2 regions of the Streptomyces sp. NBC_01450 genome follow, and region 1 is predicted to be linked to the other one. Evidence: riboswitches for the same ligand, from Rfam matches in the RefSeq annotation. Region 1 holds a riboswitch; the other holds the start of a gene.
What was found. Region 1 has a riboswitch for glycine ahead of gcvP (aminomethyl-transferring glycine dehydrogenase). Riboswitches for the same ligand answer to the same signal wherever they lie in the genome.

Region 1 (6,912 bases):
GCTGGGTCGTACCGACCGCGATGTCGGCGCCGAGTTCACCCGGCGAGGTGAGCAGCGTGAGGGCGAGCAGGTCGGCGGCGACCGTGACGACCGCGCCGAGCTCGTGCGCCTGCTCGATGACGGGCTTCAGATCGCGTACGGCCCCGGAGGCGCCCGGGTACTGGATCAGCACGCCGTTGATCTCACGCCCGGCGATCTCGGCCGGGATGCCCTCGCTCAGGTCGGCGACGACGACCTCGACGCCGGTCGGCTCGGCGCGGGTCTCGATCACGGCGACGGTCTGCGGCAGGGTGTCCGCGTCGACCAGGAAGAGGCCCTTCTTGTTCTTGCCCATGCGCCGGGACAGCGCCATCGCCTCGGCGGCGGCGGTGCCCTCGTCGAGCAGGGAGGCGCCGGAGGTGGGCAGCCCGGTCAGCTCGGCGACGACGGTCTGGAAGTTCAGCAGCGCTTCGAGCCGCCCCTGGGAGATCTCCGGCTGGTACGGCGTGTACGCGGTGTACCAGGCCGGGTTCTCCATGACGTTGCGCAGGATCACCGGCGGCGTGAACGTGCCGTAGTAGCCGAGGCCGATCATCGAGTCGAGCACCTGGTTGCGGTCCGCGAGGGAACGCAGCTCGGCCAGCACCTCGGCCTCGGTACGCGCGCCCGGCAGCTCCAGCGCCTCGGCGTTCTTGATGACGTCCGGCACCGCGGCGGCCGTCAGCTCATCGAGCGAGCCGTAGCCGACCTGCGCGAGCATCTTCGCCTGCGCCTCGGAGTCGGGCCCGATGTGGCGCTGTTCGAAGGGGATTCCCTGTTCGAGCTCGGAGAGCGGAATGCGATGGGCGGTCATTGCGGAGGCCTCCTGGTCTGACGCGACCTTCGAGGGGCACCACGACGTGGGTACCCCGACGGCCTCCCCCTCTGTCATCTCAACCTGAGAGCTTCACCGGACCGCCCGCTCGCTGCGACCCGACTTTCACCGTCGGTGAGAGCGGAGGCCTTCGACACCCGCTCTGCTTTCCAGAGTGACCTCGTCCGTGCGGTACGTGTGCCTGAGAGATTCCGGGGAGGATTTGCTCCTTCGGCGCCTCCGGTGGTGTCTGGAGGACTCTCCCGCACGGGGTCAGCAGCCGTCTGCAAGCCTACCAGCGAGGACAACGCACGAGCTTTCGAGTGGCCACCTTCCCGAATGTGCTCTTTTGTAGTGCTTACGGATGAGTTGCTAGCGAGTGGAGGGCCCGTGCAGACCGATATCGATCCGCGCAACCTGATCGGCCGCAAGGCGCTCGACCGTAACGGCGCCAAGATCGGCACGGTCGACGAGGTCTATCTCGACGACGCGACCGGCGTCCCGGAGTGGGCCGCCATACGGACGGGTCTGTTCAGCAGGGACGCCTTCGTTCCGCTGGAGCCCAGCGAACTCGTCGAGGGCACGCTGCGTGTCCCCTTCGAGCGCGCCCTGATCAGGGACGCCCCCGACTTCGGCGTGGGCCGCCATCTCTCCCCCGAACAGGAACTCCAGCTCTACCACCACTACGGCCTGGACGTGACACCCCCGCCCCCACCCCCGGACCGAGACTTCGGCCGCCTGGCGGGCACGGACGAGGGTTGACTTCTCGGATGGGGCCCAGCTGACGCGCCCCGTCAGGGGCGCGGGGCTCTGACATCATGTGGCTCCCCCGCGTGGGCGCGGCCGGCCACATTCCGCCCGCGGCGCCGATCCGACTTCACCCCCCACGGCGATCGCAAACGGTCCCCCGCACCAACGGCAACGGATCAGCCAACTCCAACGCGACATCATCCGTACGAAACGTCCGCACACGCCCCGGCTCGGAGTAAGGCGTCTCGAACCGCACAGTCACCCGCCCCAGCCCACTTCCCTGCACCCACCCGTGCCCGTACTCGGCATGCCGCACGTCATGCCCCGCGGGCCACCGCCGCTCAGCAGGCGGCACCTGCTCAGGGACCGTGTCCTGCGCCCCTTCCTCGTCCGGATGCTCCGGCACCGCCGCCTCCCCCGCGGCGGCCTCCGCCTCGGCCTCCGCTTGGGCCTGGGCCTGGGCGAACAGGTCCTCCTGCGTGTAGTCGGCGAGCCCCGAGACGCCGACCCCCAGCAGCCGTACGCCCCCGGTGGTGTCCACGGCCTCCAGAAGCCGCGCTGCGGCCTCCCGTACGACGCCTGGGTCGTCCGTCGGCCCCCGCAGCGTCTCGGACCGGGTCAGCGTCGAGAAGTCGTATCTCCGTACCTTCAGCACGATGGTCCGCCCGGACAGCCCCGCGTCGCGCAGCCGCCGCACACACCGGTCGGCGAGCCGCTGCACCTCCAGGCCGACCCGCATCCGGTCGTGGATGTCCACGTCGTAGGTGTCCTCCACCGACACGGACTTCGTCTCCCGCTCGGCCACCACGGGCCGCTCGTCATGCGCCAGCGCCATCGCGTACAGCGCGTGCCCGTGGGCCTTCCCCAGCAGCCGTACGAGCTCGTCCTCGCCCGCCTCGGCGATCTCGTCGACCGTGGTGATCCCGGCCCGGCGCAGATGGTCCCCCGTCGCGGGCCCGACACCCGGCAGTGTCCGCACCGACATGGGCCCGAGCAGCGCGCGCTCGGTCCCCGGCTCTATGACCACGAGACCGTCGGGCTTGGCCTGCTCCGAGGCGATCTTGGCGAGCATCTTGGACCCGGCGAGCCCCACCGATCCCGTCAGCCCCGTGACGGTCCGGATGTCCACGCGCAGCTTCGCCCCGGCCAGCCGCGCGGAAGCCTCGTCCCAGGCCGCTTCCCCGGCCTCCAGATCGACGAACGCCTCGTCCAGGCTCAGCGGCTCCACCAGCGGCGACAACGCCCTCAGCAGCCCCATCACCTGCTCACTGATCTCCCGGTAGAGCGTGAAGCGGGGCACGAGGTACGCGGCGTTCGGCGCCAGCCGCCGTGCCTGGGCCATGGGCATCGCCGAGTGCACCCCGAAGACCCGTGCCTCGTACGAGGCGGTGGCGACGACTCCGCGCGGTCCCAGCCCGCCCACGACGACGGCCTTCCCGCGCAGGCTCGGCTTGGCTGCCTGCTCCGCCGAGGCGAAGAAGGCATCCATGTCGAGATGCAGGATCGTGGGCGCGGTTCTCACATCTCCGATGCTGCCCTACGCCACTGACAACGCCCCTGTGGGCGTCAGACGGCCCGATTGCGCCGGCGCGCCAGCTCGTCCGTCGGGTTGTGCCTGACGAGCGTCTCGCCCGTGTCCACACGCTCCCCGTGCAACTGCGAGAGCGCACTCTCGACGTCCCGCCACACCACACCCACGGCGATCCCGAAGACGCCCTGACCGCCCTGCAACAGGGCGTGCACCTCGTCGGGCGAGGAACATTCGTAGACGGTCGCACCGTCGCTCATCAGCGTCATCCGCTCCAGGTCCCGGAAGCCGCGCTCCCTGAGGTGCTGGACCGTGGTGCGGATGTTCTGCAACGACACTCCCGTGTCGAGGAACCGCTTCACGATCTTCAGGACCACGACGTCCCGGAAGCTGTAGAGCCGCTGGGTCCCCGACCCGTAGGCGGGCCGCACGCTCGGTTCGACCAGACCGGTCCTGGCCCAGTAGTCCAACTGCCGGTAGGTGATGCCCGCGGCGGCACACGCCGTGGGACCGCGGTAGCCGATCTCCTCGGCAGCCGCCCCTCCCTCACCGGACTCACCAGACACCGCTGTCGGCCGCTGCGGAACGTGACCGGCCGCGCTGCCGTGAAGCGGGTACGGGCCGCTCTCCCCCAGACTGCGTCCGGGGGCACCCCCAGCCGTACCGTCGCCGCTGCTTCTCACGCCGACCTCCGTCCTTGACCTGCCTTCTCGACGGTAGGCAGTCACCGGGGGTGCGTCAACGATCGCCACACTCGGCACGCCGAGTGATAATCACCCTAGGAGTGGTTTCCCGTGTCCCACCGCGGGGAAAGGCTAGCCGAATGCTCTCGGAGCGGGCCGCAGCGCGCCCCACGGGCCACGGGCAATTGCCACCCCGGAATCCTGCGATCCATCGGCTCGTCACGGGCTGGACATCCCGCCCGCTCCACGAGCCCGGGTGCCCGATCGCCCACCCGAGGGCGACCGGCCCGTCACCGGTCGACCGGTCCCCTCACTGGCTGTTGGTCCCGAAGTCCTCGGGCGAGATCTGGTCGAGGAACTCGCGGAACTTCTCCACCTCGTCCTCCTGCTCGTCCGGGATCGCGATGCCGGCGTCGTCGAGCACACCGTCGCTGCCATAGATCGGCGTCCCGGTGCGCAGCGCCAGCGCTATGGCGTCGGACGGGCGGGCGCTGACCTCGACCCCGCTCGCGAACACCAGCTCCGCGTAGAAGACCCCCTCGCGCAGATCAGTGATGCGCACCTCGGTGAGCTCCTGGCCGACGGCTTCCAGCACGTCCTTGAACAGGTCGTGGGTCAGCGGTCGCGCGGGGGCCATGCCCTGCTGGGCGAAGGCGATCGCCGTCGCCTCCCCCGGTCCGATCCAGATGGGGAGGTAGCGGTCGCCTCCCACTTCACGCAGGAGCACGATCGGTTGGTTGGAGGGCATTTCGACCCGGACACCTACGACATCGAGCTCGTTCACACAGTAACCCTAGGCCGTGCCCGGGACGTTTGGGTAGTCGGGCACAGAACGGGTGGCCGATCCGGACGGCCGCCGGGCACTTCGGGTCAGGGCAGCCGTACGCCCAGCGCTGTCTGCACCAGCGCGGCGTGCAGCTTCACCGTGAGCCCCGCCAGCTCCTTCGTACGGGCCTCGGCGTGCGCCCTGGTCTGCGGATTGCGGTGGCGCCGCAACGGCGCCACCACCTGGTCCACGAGCCCCGCGTCACGGTCGGCCGCGGCCTTCATGGCACGCAAATGGCGCGGCTCGATCCCGAACCGCCCCAGCTCGACGACGAGCACGGCGACCGTCACCGCCTCGGCGTCATATGCCCCGTCCGGAAGCGGGGCGAGGAGTCCGTACGACTCCCACTCCTGAAGCTCCTTCTCGCCGATCTCGGCGGCGGCCAGCAGCTCCGCACGGCCCACACGCGCCGCCGCGGGCGCCTCGGGCTCCCCGAAGAGGTCGCCGAGCGTGAACGTCTCCCCGTCACCGGAGTCACGCTGCCGCCCCACGGACGGCAGCCGCACCGGCTCCCCACGCTCCAGAGCGTCCAGATGCTCGCGGATCACCTTCAACGGCAGATAGTGGTCCCGCTGCATCCGCAGTACGTGCCCGAGGCGCTCGACATCGGCCTGGCTGAACTTGCGATACCCCGAGGGGGTCCGCTGCGGCTCGATGAGCCCCTCCGACTCCAGGAACCGGATCTTGGAGATCGTGACTTCGGGGAACTCGTCGCGCAGCGTGTTCAGCACCGAGCCGATGCTCATCAGCCCACTGTCCGCTGCGGCGGTACCGCTCCCGGCACCGCCGCTCGGTGTTCGAAGCATGGACCTTCCTGAGGGTCCCCCCGGACGGAGTCCGGGGGAGGGTCAGATGCCCCGCTGGCTCGCGTAGAAGACCAGCCGGTACTTCCCGATCTGCACCTCGTCGCCGTTCGACAGCGGGACCGAGTCGATTCGCTCCCGGTTGACGTACGTGCCGTTCAGGCTGCCCACATCGGCGACCGTGAACGAGCCGTCCGCGGCCCGACGGAACTCCACGTGGCGACGCGACACGGTCACGTCGTCCAGGAAGATGTCGCTCTGCGGATGACGCCCGGCCGTCGTCAGCTCACCGTCCAGCAGGAAGCGGCTGCCCGAGTTCGGACCGCGGCGCACCACCAGGAGCGCCGAGCCGAGCGGCAGCGCGTCGACGGCCGCCTGCGCCTCCGGAGAGAGCGTCGGCATCTGCGTCTGGCCGGTGACCTCGGCATCGTAGGCCTCGATGCCCGAAATGGAGATCGTGGACGTGGTCTCGGACGCACGCTCCGGTACCGCTCCGGGCCGCAGCGGCGCACCGCAGTTGGAGCAGAAGCGGCTGTTCTCCGCGTTGCGGTTACCGCACCTCGTACACACCAGGGCCGACATGGACGGATCCTCCTGCCGCGGCTGCCCCCCAGGGGCATGGGACGCGTGCGGGCCGGAGGCGAACCCTCCACCCGCACTTGAGGCTGACGGTTCCCCGAAACCTATGCGTCCGGACTGGGCAGGGTCAACAGACGGCGCGCCCTGACCACCGGGAATGTCACCGACCTGGTCCCGGAACAGCGGGCGGTCGCCGCCCTGGCCCTCCGCGTCTCCATGGCGTGGTGCACGATGCCGGGCAGTCGCGTTGTCGCTGCCCTCTCCTCGTGCGCTCTTGCCGAACAACTTCGCAAACAACTTCACGGGCGATTCCCCTTGACCGAAACAGACCCGCCCGTGGGGCAGGACGAACACTGATTGAACACACCGGTCGACCCGGACATCCTCACAACGTCCGTATCCACCAGACAGTTTCCACCACGCACCACCCATTCGGTGCGCCGACCCCCCGCAACCTCATGCCCTCGCCGGACGACGCCCATGCACCCCCGGTTCACTGGGAGGACGACCGAGCGTAGTCAGGCTGCTTCGCAGCCCGCAAGGCATCCACAATGATCTTCGTCGCACGCTCCACCGTTACGGTGGCCTGCTCCTTCTCAAGAGTCTGCACCACGCCTCCGGGGATGTTGAGCGCCGGCTCGAGGTCCTGCGGCTTACCAATGACCTTGAAACGATAGGGTTGGGTGATCTTGTTCCCGTCGACGCTCACACCCTTGCCGGAGTCGGCGAGATAGGTACTGGCGACGACCCGAACACCGTTCACCTGGATCGCCTCCGCGCCGGCAGCGCGCAGTTCCTGGATCGCGTCAAGCAGCATGTCCGCCTTGACCGTCCCCTTCGTGTCGTTGATCGTCAGCGTGATGCCGGGTCCCTGCGCCGCCACCGTGCCCGCCAGAATGCCGAGTTGCTTC
Region 2 (6,912 bases), 5.1 Mb from region 1:
CGCCGCCCTGAGGTGCGTTGGGTAGTCACGATCTCGGATCCTCCGGATTTTGATGAGAGACCCCGTGTCAATGCCACGGGACGCTTGGGGTAAGGCGGTTCAGCGGGAGGCCTTCGGGTCCAGCGCGTCCCGCACGCCGTCGCCGAAGAGGTTGAAGGCAAGGACGGTGATGAAGATCGCCACACCAGGGACCACCATGTACATGGGGTCGGACTCGTAGTAGTCGATCGCGCTCGACAGCATCTGTCCCCAGGACGAGGTGGGCGGCTTGACGCCCACACCCAGGAAGCTGAGTGCAGCCTCGGTGAGGATGTTCGTGGGGATCATCATCGTCGTGTAGACGATGATCGGTGCGACCAGGTTGGGCAGCAGTTCCTTGAACAGGATGTAGAAGCGCCCAGCGCCCAGCGATCGCGCGGCCTCGACGTACTCGCGCTCACGCATCGAGAGCGTCTGCCCGCGCACCACCCGTCCGATGTAGGGCCAGCCGAAGAAGCCGATGACCAGGATCATCACGAACACGCGCACGTTGGAGCCGGACAGGCCCAGCATGTCGTTCGGCATCACCGAGACCAAGGCGATCGTGAACAGGAGTTGCGGGAAGGCCAGCAGGCCGTCCATCACGCGGCTGACGAGCGAGTCGACCCAGCCGCCGAAGAAGCCGGCCAGGATGCCCAGGACGGTGCCGAGGACGACGGCGACCACGGCGGACAGGAAGCCCACCAGGAGCGAGACGCGGGCACCGTAGAGGATGCGGGCGAGGATGTCGCGGCCGTTGACGGGCTCGACGCCCAGCAGGTGGTCACCGCTGATGCCGCCCAATGACCCCGTGGGAGTGCCGAACAGAGGGTCGATCAGCTTCTCGTTGAAGGTGTCCGGGTCCTGCCCGAGCAGGTGAGTGATCACTGGCGCGAGCAGGGCGATCACGATGAGGACGAGCACGACGATGCCGCCGGTCAGGGCGAGCTTGTCCCTCTTCAGGCGCTCCCAGGCGATCCGGCCCAGGGAACGCCCCTGTACGGCCTTCTCTCCGGCGGCGGCAACCGCCGCTTCTTCGGCCGCGCTCGGGGCCGATTCGGCAGTCGGCTCGTGCAATGGTGCCGTCATCGTGGCAGGGGCCCCTCTCAACCGGCGGTAGCCGGCCCACACGTGCCGCTCGTAGCGGCGTGATCAGTCCGTCGTACACAGGGGCTAACCCCCCTGGAGCGGGAGTCTTCAACGCCTCGGTGATCTGTAGCCAGACTTGAAGGCGAATGGATGCGTAAACGTGATGCCTTCAGGAGGGTTCCGTTATCCGGACGCCGGGTAACGGGGGTCGGACGCGGGGCAGTTGGGACGCCGGAGGTGAATACGGACATTAACCGGACGATCCCTTGTGATCTACGCGCGAAGAAATGCAGAGCCTCGGTGAAGGACCCTCGCTGATCCTTCACGATTCGCCGGACCGCGGATCAGTATCCGCCGGGTGCCGGTGGATAGCCGTACCCACCCGCCGTCGGAGCCTGGGCGGGGGCCGCGTGGGCCTCGCGGTCGTAGAACGGCCGCGCGTTGGCGCGCAGCCACATCGCCACCGGGTCGTACTCGTCGGACATCGCGACGGTCGACACGGGCAGCCCGTCCGGAACCGCGCCGATGGACTGCTGCATCATCGCCCGCACCGAGTCGACGGCGGGCGGCGAGGTGTCGTAGACGTCGAGCCCGATGGCCAGATACGGCGCCCCGAGCGCCGGCTGCACCCAGGCACGGCGCAGCGAGCGCACGGCGGTGGTGCGATGCGCGTTCTGGGTGAGCAGGGCGTAGAACTGCGGGATCTCGATGCCGGGTTCGGACAGCCGCAGCGGGCCGGCGGGCTGGCGCTCCAGACCCGCCGCGATTCTGCGCAGATCGAGCCATGGGACGCCGACCCCGCCGCCCGGGGCGTGCGGATTGAGCCAGAGTCCGAAGTGGTCGGGGTAGAGGGTGCGGGCCACGTCGAGTCCGTCGACGACCTCGTACGACCGGTTCCAGCCACTGGCCGAGAGCTCCTGGGCGGAGGTGACGCACGGCGCGTAACCGAAGCCGTCCACCTCCATGTTCCCGTACTGGGCGTCCGGGGAACCGGCCTGGCCGTGCCAGAGCAGCATCCACACCTGGCCGGACGACGGGGTCGCGAGCGCGCGAAGGAGCGCCTCGTAGGCGTCGTAACGCCCGGGCGTCACCTGGCGCAGCATGTGCTCGACCTGACCGGCCGCGGCCGTGCCCGACGCGCTCACCCTCAACCGCCCCTTCGCGAAGAAATCATGACGTCGACCAACACCTCGGCCGAACCCCGGCCGAGCCATGAAACCAGCTTAAGCGGCGAATGCGCTCCGCTGGGGAAGCGGTTGGGGGCTCGGGGCTTGCCGTGTTCGGGTCGCGGCAGGTCCGTCGTGGTTGCTCGCGCCCACGCGGCGGAGCCGCAAATCGGTCACAGCCCCGGGCCCCTTTCGGGGCGCTCCTACTGAGCCTGCTGATAGAAGGGCCGCACTTGGGCGCGCATCCAGTCGGCCACCGGGTCCTGGGCGACGTCGAGGAGGACCAGGTTCACCGGCCACTTGACCGCGACCCGGGCGAGGGCGCGGGCGAGCGCGTCCATGGGGAGTGCCCGGAGGTCCCCCTCCCACAGGGAGAGTTCGACGCCGACGAACATGACCGGGTCATCGCCCTCGATGCTGGCGAGACAGCGGCGGGCGGTCAGTACGACTCCCGTCGCCGCGAACTCGGCCGAGGCGGCGGCGAGGAAGTCCACCGGGTCGTCCTGCCAGTCGGGCTCGAAGAGCCTCACCCGGCCTCCGGTCGTGGGCCCGTCCAGCGGGGTGCGCCCGGCCCGGCACAGCTCGGCGACCGCGAGGGGCGGCAGCGGCACGCCGACCACCCCGTCCGGGTTGATCGCGATGCCGACCTGCGGGGGCAGCCCGCGGGCGAACTCGACGGCGGGCGCGATGGTGTACGACAGATGGCTGCCGACGACCTGTCGGAACTGCTCCTCGGAGCTGAAGACCGGCACGTACACCTGGCCCTCGATCTCCAGGGTGGGCAGGTCGAGGGCCGCCGCGTCCGGTCCGCCGCCGTTGGGCAGCGGCACCCAGACGAAGCTGCGGCCGAGGACCTCGACGATGCGGCCACCGGCGGTGGGCACTCCGAGGGACGCGGAGAGCACCTCCTCCAGTTCGTTGCCCGGCCATCCGCCGTGCGGGTGGGGGTGCGCTGAGGCCGGAAATTCCGGGAAGTCGGAGAAGTCCATCTGTCTACCTGTCTACCGCCTGCGGTGAACCACTGTTCTGGTGTCCTGGCTGGAAAGATTAGTGGGCCTGTACGACTTCACAGCCGCTCTCGGCCGGTCTCGGCCGCCATCCGGCGCTCCCGGCCACTGTCCGCCCCTCTCTTCCGCTGCCGGTCACCCGAAGTCGATCCGCCGCAGTACGTCCGCCGCCTCCCGGTCGAGGAGCACCGCCGAGCCGCAGCCCTCCGGCAGGTCACCCCGCTCGACGGAGCGCAGCAGCCGCGCGACCGCGCCCCGGTGACGGGCGAACGCGTACCGGGAGACGCCCCGGCCGCGCTCGCGCTGGCCCTCCAGCGCCGTACCGGGCGTGACGTCGAGCAGCAGCAGGTGGAGGGTGCCGCCGCGGCGGTGGGCCTCGCGGGCGAGCCAGCGCCGCACCCAGGCCTGTGTACCGCAGTCGTGCACGACGACCCCGGCGCCCGAGCGCAGCGCGCGGCGCAGGCCCGCGTAGTGCGCGAGGCGGACGAGGGGGCGGTAGACGGCGTACGGCAGCCATCCGGCCGTCCGCTCGTCCCAGCGGTCCCGGGTGTCCTGGGAGTCGACGCGCGGGCCTTCGACGGCCCGGCGCATCAGGGTCGACTTGCCGCTGCCGGGCAACCCGGTGACCACGACGACGTCGGCCGCTCCGAAGTACAGACCGTGCGGAGAGTGTCCCGCGCGCTCCCTGAGGTCGCGGACGACGGCCGCCGGAAGCGCTCCGCGGACCTCCCGGGCCCCGGCCGGGGCGCCGGGCTGCTCGGGCAGCGCGAGGCCCGAGGTCGTGGCGTACGCCGTGGTCCTGTTCACCGTGATCGTCCTCCCCTTGGGTGTGGAGTCCCATCCCCGTCGAGTGTAAAGAGAAGGTAATGCGCGGTGTCTCTCGTTTCCGTACGCGGACTGCCACAGGCCGGTTACAGATGCGGACTGCCGTGATCGGGACGACGCGTGCGATGATGTGCCCGCCAACTGCATACCGGCCGCTTGAATCCGCGCGGGAGAGTTCCGGGAACCTTCGGGTACCCGGGCGCCGAAGGAGCAAGTCCCTCCCTTGAATCTCTCAGGCCCCGTTACCGCGCGGGCGAGGCACATCTGAAAAGCGGGCCACTGTCCAGTGGCTCCACCCAAGGTGCAAGTCAGGACCTCCGTTCGCGGGGTCTTGATGAACCTCTCAGGTTCCGATGACAGATGGGGAGGAACGACCTCGCCGTCATGCCTTGGGAGCCCCACCGATGAGCAGTAACGCACCCCGTCTCACCGCACTCGATGCCCTGCATCGCTCGCTCGGCGCGACGATGACCGACTTCGCGGGCTGGGACATGCCCCTGCGCTACGGCTCCGAACGCGACGAGCACCTCGCCGTGCGCACCCGGGCCGGTCTCTTCGACCTCTCGCACATGGGCGAGATCACGGTCACCGGGCCGGGGGCCGCGGCCCTTCTGAACCACGCGCTGGTCGGCAACATCGCCTCCGTCGGCGTCGGCCGCGCCCGCTACACGATGATCTGCCAGGAGGACGGCGGCATCCTGGACGACCTGATCGTCTACCGGCTGGCCGAAAACGAGTACATGGTCGTCGCGAACGCCTCCAACGCCCAGGTGGTGCTCGACGCGCTGACCGAGCGCGCCGCCGGTTTCGACGCCCTCGTGCGCGACGACCGGGACGCGTACGCGCTGATCGCCGTGCAGGGCCCCGAGTCCCCCGGCATCCTCAAGTCGCTGACCGACGCCGACCTGGACGGGCTGAAGTACTACGCGGGTCTGCCGGGCACCGTCGCGGGCGTCCCGGCGCTGATCGCCCGCACGGGTTACACGGGCGAGGACGGCTTCGAACTGTTCGTGGCCCCGTCCGACGCCGAGAAGCTGTGGCAGGCGCTGACGGAGGCGGGCGCGCCCGTCGGGCTCGTCCCCTGCGGCCTCTCCTGCCGCGACACGCTGCGCCTGGAGGCGGGCATGCCGCTGTACGGGCATGAGCTGACCACCGCGCTCACCCCCTTCGACGCGGGGCTCGGGCGGGTCGTGAAGTTCGAGAAGGAGGGCGACTTCGTGGGGCGTACCGCGCTCCAGGAGGCCGCCTCCCGCGCCGAGGAGAACCCCCCGCGGGTACTCGTCGGGCTCGTCGCCGAGGGCCGTCGCGTACCGCGCGCCGGGTACCCGGTCGTCGCCGGCGGCAAGGTGATCGGCGAGGTCACCTCCGGCGCCCCCTCCCCGACGCTGGGCAAGCCCATCGCGATGGCGTACGTCGACGCCGCGCACGCCGCTCCGGGCACGGCCGGGGTCGGCGTGGACATCCGGGGCAGCCATGAGCCCTACGAGGTCGTGGCGCTGCCGTTCTACAAGCGCCAGAAGTAGCTTCGGGGCCGAAAGGGCCCCGTCCAGCGCGCCCACGTGACGCACGCCTCTGTGTCACGTCTCGTATCCCAAGACCACCCGGTCATCCCGTTCATCCCCACTCCCCCGCGTACAGGAGAATTCAGGCCATGAGCAACCCCCAGCAGCTGCGCTACAGCAAGGAGCACGAGTGGCTGTCGGTCGCCGAGGACGGCGTCTCGACGGTCGGCATCACCGAGTTCGCGGCCAACGCGCTCGGCGATGTCGTCTACGCCCAGCTTCCCGCGGTCGGTGACACGGTGACCGCGGGCGAGACCTGCGGCGAGCTGGAGTCGACCAAGTCGGTCAGCGACCTGTACGCGCCGGTCACCGGCGAGGTCGTGGAGGCCAACCAGGACGTGGTGGACGACCCGTCGCTGGTGAACTCCGCCCCCTTCGAGGGCGGCTGGCTGTTCAAGGTACGCGTCGCGGAGGAGCCGGCCGACCTGCTCTCCGCGGACGAGTACACCGAGTTCTCCGGCTCTTAAGGACTTCTGACTGATGTCGCTTCTGAACACGCCCCTGCACGAGCTGGACCCGGACGTCGCCGCCGCCGTCGACGCCGAGCTGCACCGCCAGCAGTCCACCCTGGAGATGATCGCCTCGGAGAACTTCGCTCCGGTCGCGGTCATGGAGGCCCAGGGTTCGGTCCTGACCAACAAGTACGCCGAGGGCTACCCGGGCCGTCGCTACTACGGCGGCTGCGAGCACGTCGACGTGGTCGAGCAGATCGCCATCGACCGCGTCAAGGCGCTCTTCGGCGCCGAGCACGCGAACGTGCAGCCCCACTCCGGCGCCCAGGCCAACGCGGCGGCGATGTTCGCGCTGCTGAAGCCGGGCGACACGATCATGGGTCTGAACCTCGCGCACGGCGGGCACCTGACCCACGGCATGAAGATCAACTTCTCCGGCAAGCTGTACAACGTGGTCGCCTACCACGTGAACGACGAGACCGGTCAGGTCGACATGGACGAGGTCGAGCGCCTCGCCAAGGAGTCCAGGCCGCAGCTGATCGTGGCGGGCTGGTCGGCCTACCCGCGCCAGCTGGACTTCGCCGCGTTCCGCCGGATCGCGGACGAGGTCGGCGCGTACCTCATGGTCGACATGGCGCACTTCGCGGGCCTCGTGGCCGCGGGCCTGCACCCGAACCCGGTGCCGCACGCCCACGTGGTCACGACCACCACCCACAAGACGCTGGGCGGCCCGCGCGGTGGCGTGATCCTGTCCACCGCCGAGCTCGCCAAGAAGATCAACTCCGCGGTCTTC

Region 2: another riboswitch for glycine. It lies ahead of gcvT (glycine cleavage system aminomethyltransferase GcvT); the one in region 1 lies ahead of gcvP (aminomethyl-transferring glycine dehydrogenase).

The regions. Positions count from the first base shown of each region.
Region 1 covers NZ_CP109480.1:9,095,720-9,102,631, reverse strand. Annotated here, with positions in the region: gene gcvP (aminomethyl-transferring glycine dehydrogenase) at 1-832, opposite strand, end outside; glycine riboswitch at 1,013-1,108, opposite strand; gene OG568_RS40440 (PRC-barrel domain-containing protein) at 1,223-1,594, shown strand; gene OG568_RS40435 (DNA polymerase IV) at 1,710-3,104, opposite strand; gene OG568_RS40430 (MerR family transcriptional regulator) at 3,149-3,793, opposite strand; gene OG568_RS40425 (bifunctional nuclease family protein) at 4,104-4,577, opposite strand; gene ftsR (transcriptional regulator FtsR) at 4,664-5,425, opposite strand; gene OG568_RS40415 (FHA domain-containing protein) at 5,468-6,433, opposite strand; gene OG568_RS40410 (DUF881 domain-containing protein) at 6,495-6,912, opposite strand, start outside.
Region 2 covers NZ_CP109480.1:4,022,774-4,029,685, forward strand. Annotated here, with positions in the region: gene OG568_RS17870 (ABC transporter substrate-binding protein) at 1-29, opposite strand, end outside; gene OG568_RS17875 (ABC transporter permease) at 100-1,107, opposite strand; gene OG568_RS17880 (enhanced serine sensitivity protein SseB C-terminal domain-containing protein) at 1,452-2,252, opposite strand; gene OG568_RS17885 (enhanced serine sensitivity protein SseB) at 2,477-3,262, opposite strand; gene OG568_RS17890 (AAA family ATPase) at 3,416-4,093, opposite strand; glycine riboswitch at 4,263-4,363, shown strand; glycine riboswitch at 4,364-4,475, shown strand; gene gcvT (glycine cleavage system aminomethyltransferase GcvT) at 4,510-5,628, shown strand; gene gcvH (glycine cleavage system protein GcvH) at 5,757-6,134, shown strand; gene glyA (serine hydroxymethyltransferase) at 6,148-6,912, shown strand, end outside.